Regions from separate parts of the Streptosporangium sp. NPDC049248 genome, predicted to be linked through region 1. Evidence: riboswitches for the same ligand, from Rfam matches in the RefSeq annotation. Region 1 holds a riboswitch; each other region holds the start of a gene.
What was found. Region 1 has a riboswitch for S-adenosylmethionine ahead of AB0K21_RS10120 (FAD/NAD(P)-binding protein). Riboswitches for the same ligand answer to the same signal wherever they lie in the genome.
Positions count from the first base shown of each region.

Region 2: another riboswitch for S-adenosylmethionine. It lies ahead of AB0K21_RS32285 (aminotransferase class V-fold PLP-dependent enzyme); the one in region 1 lies ahead of AB0K21_RS10120 (FAD/NAD(P)-binding protein).
Region 3: another riboswitch for S-adenosylmethionine. It lies ahead of thrC (threonine synthase); the one in region 1 lies ahead of AB0K21_RS10120 (FAD/NAD(P)-binding protein).

Region 1 covers NZ_JBFAQY010000004.1:196,507-198,764, reverse strand. Annotated here, with positions in the region: gene AB0K21_RS10130 (enoyl-CoA hydratase-related protein) at 1-350, shown strand, start outside; gene AB0K21_RS10125 (DUF402 domain-containing protein) at 376-897, opposite strand; SAM riboswitch class IV at 950-1,062, shown strand; gene AB0K21_RS10120 (FAD/NAD(P)-binding protein) at 1,188-2,258, shown strand, end outside.
Region 2 covers NZ_JBFAQY010000023.1:77,231-79,488, forward strand. Annotated here, with positions in the region: gene AB0K21_RS32285 (aminotransferase class V-fold PLP-dependent enzyme) at 1-1,247, opposite strand, end outside; SAM riboswitch class IV at 1,300-1,415, opposite strand; gene AB0K21_RS32290 (TerC family protein) at 1,623-2,258, shown strand, end outside.
Region 3 covers NZ_JBFAQY010000006.1:30,514-32,771, forward strand. Annotated here, with positions in the region: gene AB0K21_RS13665 (S1 family peptidase) at 1-950, shown strand, start outside; SAM riboswitch class I at 1,160-1,302, shown strand; gene thrC (threonine synthase) at 1,317-2,258, shown strand, end outside.

The DNA.
Region 1 (2,258 bases):
CGTGGATCCTGCCCCGCCTGGCCGGGCAGGCCAGGGCCATGGACCTGCTGCTCTCCGGGCGCACCTTCACCGGAGCCGAGGCCTGCGAGCTGGGCCTGGCCAACCGGGCGGTGCCGGGAGAGCGGCTGATCGAGGAGACCCTGGCCTACGCCCGCGAGCTGGCGACGTACAGCTCTCCGGCCTCGATGGCCGTGATCAAGCGTCAGATCTGGGGCGACTGGCAGCAGACCCTGGAGGCGTCGGAGTCGGCCGCGGCACGCCTGATGGTCGACTCCTTCACCCGGCCGGACTTCGCCGAGGGGGTCGCCAGCTTCGTCGAGCGCCGCGCCCCCGGCTTCCCGCCGCTGTAGTCACGCCGTAGTCGCTCCGGCGCTCTCAGCTGACCAGGGCGAGCCAGCGCGGAGCGGTGTCGAAGGGGGCCGTGCGGGCGGTGACGGCCTCCATCAGCCAGGCGGCCGAGGCGCGGGCGCTCCGGACGACCTCGGGCGGGTAGGCGTACCTGACCCGGTGCTCCTCGAACTCGTCCTCGTCGTCCAGGAAGACCCGGCAGGCGCGGCCCTTAGCCGGGTTGCGGCGCGTCCGGATCACGTCGAGGTCCAGGTCGACCATGGTGACCTCGCCGTCGCTCCACCGTGGCACGGTGGAGATGTCGCAGTAGATCTCGTGTTTGTGCGGGGCGGAGTTGAAGGCGGCGGTCCACCAGGCGTCGCGGGGGAAGAGCATCACGAAGGCATGCGGGGAGGCCACCTCGGGTCCGTGGCCCTTGCGGCCGACGGAGTTGGCCGCGCAGCCGGTCCACACCCCGTGCTCGTCCTCGCCGAGCAGGAGACCGCTGTGGTGCCAGTGCAGTGACCCGTCGTATTTGCGGTAGACCACCTTCACCGTCTCATAGGACATTCCCCAACATTAAGCCTTGACAGAGATCTATGTATTTCCTACCTTCTAAATAGGTTAAGAGTGTCAGTGCGAAGCCCCGGCTGGCTGACCGGCAACCCTCGCACCGCGGCGGGGTGCCCCCGGGGGAGACCTGGCGGCACGGTCGGCGTGCCGCAAGCGCGGACCCCCTCACCGGGGTCACCGAGACATGTCCGGGAGTGCCACATGTCGAAGACCAGCACACTGAACTGCGCGAGCCCCGTCGACCCCGACACCCACGGCCACTACCGGCCGCACCGCAGAGCCGCCGCATGAGCGCCTCGATCGCCGTCGTCGGTGCCGGCCCGACGGGCACCTGCCTGGTGGAACGCATCTGCGCCAACGCCGCCGACCTGCTCGGCTGGCCCTCGCTCGACGTTCACGTGATCGACCCCCACCCGCCGGGCGGCGGCCGCGTCTGGCGCCGTGACCAGCCCGAGCTGCTCTGGATGAACTCCGCGGCCGCCGACGTGACGCTCTTCACCGACGAGTCGGTGCGCTGTGAGGGGCCGATCCGTCCAGGCCCCACGCTGGCCGAGTGGCTCGGCGGGGACCCGGGCACCTTCGCCTCCCGCCCGGCGCAGAACGGCTACCTCTCCCACGTCTTCAGGCACGCGGTGGAGACCGCCCCGCGCGGGGTCAGGGTGCACGTGCATCCGGCCCGCGCCGTCGACCTCGCCGACATCCCCGACGGCCAGGCGGTACGGCTGGAGGACGGCCGGACGATCGAGGTCGACGCGGTGATCCTGGCCCAGGGGCACGGCGACGTGACCCCGAACGGGGAGGAACGGGCGCTGGCCGACCTGGCCGTGCGCGGCGGGCTGCGCTACCTGCCCACCGGATACGCGGCCGACCTCGACCTGGACGGCATCCCCGCCGGAGAGCCGGTGATCGTGCGGGGGATGGGGCTGGCCTTCGTCGACCTGATGGTGCTGCTCACCTCGGGCCGGGGCGGCCGGTTCGTCCGCGAGTACGACGGGGAACTGGTCTACCTGCCCGGCGGGCGGGAGCCCCTGCTGCACGTGGGATCACGGCGCGGCGTGCCGTACCACTCCAAGACCGGCTACCCCTTCGGGGGCGCACGCCCGCCGGTGCCGCGCTTCCTCACCCGCGAGGCGCTGGGCGAGGGCCCGTGGAACTTCCGCCGGGACGTGTGGCCGCTGGTCGCCAAGGAGCTCGCCTTCGCGTACTACCACGAGCTCCTCACCGCCCACCCCGAGCGCGCCAGGCTGGACTGGGCGGCGTTCGCGGAGGCGTTCGCCGACGAGGAGTGGCGCAGCCCGGGCATCCGCAAGCTGATCCGTACGGCCGTGCCCCGGCACCTGGACCGGCTCGACCTCGAC
Region 2 (2,258 bases), on a different contig from region 1:
TGCTCGGAGGTGGTGCCGATGCCGATGGAGGCGCGCACCGCGGAGGCGGCGGGGTCGTCACAGCCGCCGTCCTTGGCGTCCAGCAGGTGCCGTACGAAGGGGTGGGCGCAGAACTTGCCGTCCCGGACGCCGATGCCGTAGTCGCCGGACAGGGCCTCGGCGACCTCGCGGGCGGTGCGGCCGTTCACCACGAAGGAGACGATGCCGACGCGCGGGTGGTCGGGGCCCCACAGGGACAGCTCCTGCACGCCGGGGACGGAGGCGAGGCCCGCGCGCAGCCGGTCGAGGAGACGCTCCTCCTCGTGGACCAGCGGGGTCCAGCCGGTGGCGGTCAGGGCGTCGCAGGCCGCGGCCAGCGCGATGGCACCCAGGACGTTCGGGGTTCCGGCCTCGTGGCGGGCCTCGGGGTCGTCGTGCCACTCGGTCCCGTCGTCGTTCACCGCCCTCACCGCCCCGCCGCCCCGCAGGTACGGCTCGGCGTCGGCCAGCCAGTCGGAACGGCCGATCAGCGCGCCGGCGCCGAACGGGGCATAGAGCTTGTGACCGGAGAAGACCACGTAGTCCAGGTCGAGCGCGGTCAGGTTGAGGCGGCGGTGCGGGACGAGCTGCGCGGCGTCGACGAGGACGCGGGCGCCGTGGCGGTGGGCGATGTGGGCCAGCGCGGCGATCGGCCACAGCTCCCCGGTGACGTTGGAGGCGGCGGTCACGACCAGCAGCTTGGGGCCTTCGACCGAGGCCAGGGCCTCGTCGGCGGCGCGGACCGCCTCGCCGGGGAAGGCGGGGACCGGCAGCCGCAGGGCACGCTTCCAGGGCAGCAGCGAGGCGTGGTGCTCGGTGTCGAAGACCACGGCGGTGGTGCCCTCGGGCAGGCTGCGGGCCAGCAGGTTGGTCGCGTCCGTGGTGTTCCTGGTGAAGATCACCGAGTCGCCGGGACGGGCACCGACGAAGGCACGCACCGTCTGCCTGGCCTGCTCGTAGCGGGCCGTGGTCAGCTGGGAGGCGTACCCGGCGCCTCGGTGGACGCTGGAGTACGCCGGGAGCGCGGCGGCGACGGCGGCGCTCACCGGCTCCAGACAGGGGGCGCTCGCGGCGTAGTCGAGGTTGGCGTAGCGGACGAGCCTGCCGCCCCTGACCGGAACCTCCAGATCGGAACCGAGCACGGCGGGGATCGGCCGGTCGCCGGACGTACGGGTCGCGGGGGTGGCCGTGTCGGCGGCTACGGCGGTGGAGATCGTCAGTATGGACATGCCAGGGCTCCTTCGAGGTCATCGGACCCCAACCCGTGGCACAGGTGCCTGGAGCCCGCGCTTGCCCGGCACACCTCGTGCCGGACCAGGTCCTCACCCGGGGCACCCCGCCGCGGACGCGAGGGTTGCCGGCCAGCGAGCCGGGGCTTGTCACTGGCACTCATGACCTACGGGGGAACTATAACCGACCTCTGCCGGGAATTCGCAAGCGATGTCCCTTGGGTTCGGGAACTCACGATGGATCCCGTTCGTCTGGGCAGTGAGCCGGGTGGCGTCCGGCGGCGGGTGATGTCTGTCCTGGTAGTGGGTGAACAACGCCGAACGACAAACCTCGTCGTGCCGGTAGTGATCAAGTAAGGCGAGCTGGAGGCTCAGATGTTGGACTGGGTGACCAACCCGGAGATCTGGATAGGGTTCGTCACCCTCGTCGCTCTGGAGATCGTGCTAGGCATCGACAACATCATCTTCATCTCGATCCTGGCGGGGAAGCTTCCGCCCGAGCAACGGGACAAGGCGCGCAAGTTGGGTCTCCTCGCGGCCCTTCTCAGCCGGCTGTTGCTGCTGCTGGCACTGTCGTGGGTGGTGAGACTCACGGCGCCGCTCTTCGAGGTCCTGGGGCAGGAGATCTCGGGACGAGATCTCATCCTGCTCGGCGGCGGGCTCTTCCTGCTCGGCAAGAGCGTCATCGAGATACACGACAACGTCGAGGGCAAGTCCGGGCACGGCAGCACCAAGGTCGCGGCCTCCTTCGGCTCCGTGATCGCCCAGATCATGCTGCTGGACATCATCTTCTCCCTCGACTCGGTCATCACCGCGGTCGGCATGGTCGACCAGCTCGGCGTCATGATCGCGGCCGTGATCGTCTCGGTCCTGGTGATGCTCTTCGCCTCAGGCCCGATCAGCCGCTTCGTGGACAAGCACCCGAGCATCAAGATGCTCGCCCTGTCGTTCCTGGTGCTGATCGGCGTCGTGCTGATCGCCGAGGGCCTCGGGCAGCACATCTCCAAGGGC
Region 3 (2,258 bases), on a different contig from region 1:
CGTCCACCGAGCGGCCCCGGCTCCTCAGCGACCTGCAGGGCGGCGACGCCTACTACGTCGGTGTCGCGAGTCGTTGCTCCGTTGGTTTCTCGGTGATGCGCGGGACCCAGGCGGGGTTCGTCAGTGCCGGTCACTGCGGTAAGACCGGTGATGCCACCACCGGTTTCAACCGGGTGCCCCTGGGGGTCTTCCGGGCGTCGTCCTTTCCCGGCAACGACTACGCCTGGGTCGCGGTGAACGCCGGCTGGACGCCCAAACCGGTGGTGAGCAACGGCGCCGGCGGCACCGTGCCCGTCGCGGGCTCCCGACCGGCTCTGGAGGGCGCCTCGATCTGCCGTTCCGGCTCCACCACCGACTGGCACTGCGGCCTCATCCGGCAGTTCAACGCCAGTGTCACCTACCCCCAGGGCACCATCCACGGGCTGACCCGTACCAGTGTCTGCGCCGAGCCGGGCGACTCGGGTGGCTCGTTCATCTCCGTGGATCAGGCCCAGGGGGTCACCTCCGGCGGCTCCGGCAACTGCGTCACGGGCGGCGTCACCTACTTCCAGCCGATCAACGAGATCCTCACCGCCTACGACCTGACCCTGCTGACCGGCGACGCCACCAACCCACCGGGCACCGTCCCGCCCGCTCCGACGGTCTGCACCGGCTACCCGAAGGTCTACACCGGCACGCTGAACAACGGTCAGTCCGTCTCCCAGCCGAGCCGCTACTACCGGGCCGCCGTCGCCGGCATGCACTCCGCCTGCCTGGACGGCGGCGACGGCGTCGACTTCGACCTCTACCTCCAAAGGTGGCGGCGGCCGAACTGGGTCACCGTCGCGACCTCGGAGGGCGCGGGTTCCGACGAGCGGATCAGCTACACCGGCCCGCCCGGCGCCTACCGCTACCGGGTGGTCTCGGTGAGCGGCTCCAGCCCCTACACGCTGAAGGCCAAGGCGCCCTGACCCGCCTTCCGCGGCCTGGCGCGGGAGGTTCCACGGGACGTCCACCGCGACCGGTGCCTGCCGGCCGCGGCGGCGCCCCTGCTGCGGACAAGGGCGCTCTGTCCGGCAGGTAACACGCTACGTCTCGCATAGTGAGACAAGTGGCCGGGGTGGCGGTACGGCGATGTAGAGTGCCTAAGACCTGCCTGTCAGGTCTCCAACTGAATATTTGCTCATCCAGAGGGGTGGAGGGATCGGCCCTGCGAAGCCCCGGCAACCATCCCGGTTCAAGACTCGTAATCGACACGAGGTCAGCCGGGACAGGTGCCAATTCCGGTCTGTGACCAGGGTGGTCCGCAGACGAAGATGAGGGAAAGGCCTCGCTTCATGGCGCTCGCAACCACTGAGAACACCACCACCTCGCTCGGTCGTGTCGAAGACACCCGAAACCAGCAGTTCGGCCCCGCCGTGGCCCTGTCCTGTCGCGAGTGCGGTGCCCGCTACGACCTCGGCCCGAGCTTCGCCTGTATCGAGTGTTTCGGGCCCCTTGAGATCGCCTACGACTTCGGGCGGGTGACCCGGGAGCAGATCGCCGAGGGGCCGGCCAACATCTGGCGTTACCGCTCGCTGCTGCCCGTCCCCGCCGACGTGGCCGCCAAGCCCAACATGGAGCCCGGCTGGACCAGGCTCGTCAACGCCGGCAACCTCGCCCGCGAGCTGGGCATGCGCTCGCTGCACGTGAAGGACGACTCCGGTAACCCCACGCACTCCTTCAAGGACCGTGTGGTGGCCATCGCCGTCGAGGCGGCCCGTAACTTCGGCTTCCACACCCTCTCCTGCTCCTCCACCGGCAACCTGGCCGGTGCCGCCGCTGCCGCCGCCGCGCGGGCCGGGCTGGACGCCTGCGTGTTCATCCCCGCCGACCTGGAGCAGGCCAAGGTCGTCATGGCCTCCGTGTACGGGGGCAGGCTCATCGGCATCGAGGGCACCTACGACGATGTGAACCGCTTCTGCTCGGAGCTCATCGGCGACGAACTGGGCGAGAAGTGGGGCTTCGTCAACGTCAACCTCCGGCCGTACTACGCCGAGGGCTCCAAGACGCTGGCGTACGAGATCGCCGAGCAGCTCGGCTGGCGCGTTCCCGACCAGATCGTCGTGCCGGTCGCGTCGGGCTCCCAGCTCACGAAGATCGACAAGGGTTTCAAGGAGCTGATCGAGCTCGGTCTCGTCGAGGACAGGCCGTACAAGATCTTCGCGGCCCAGGCCGAGGGATGCTCCCCGGTCTCCACCGCCTACAAGGCGGGCCACGACGTGATCCGCCCGGTGAAG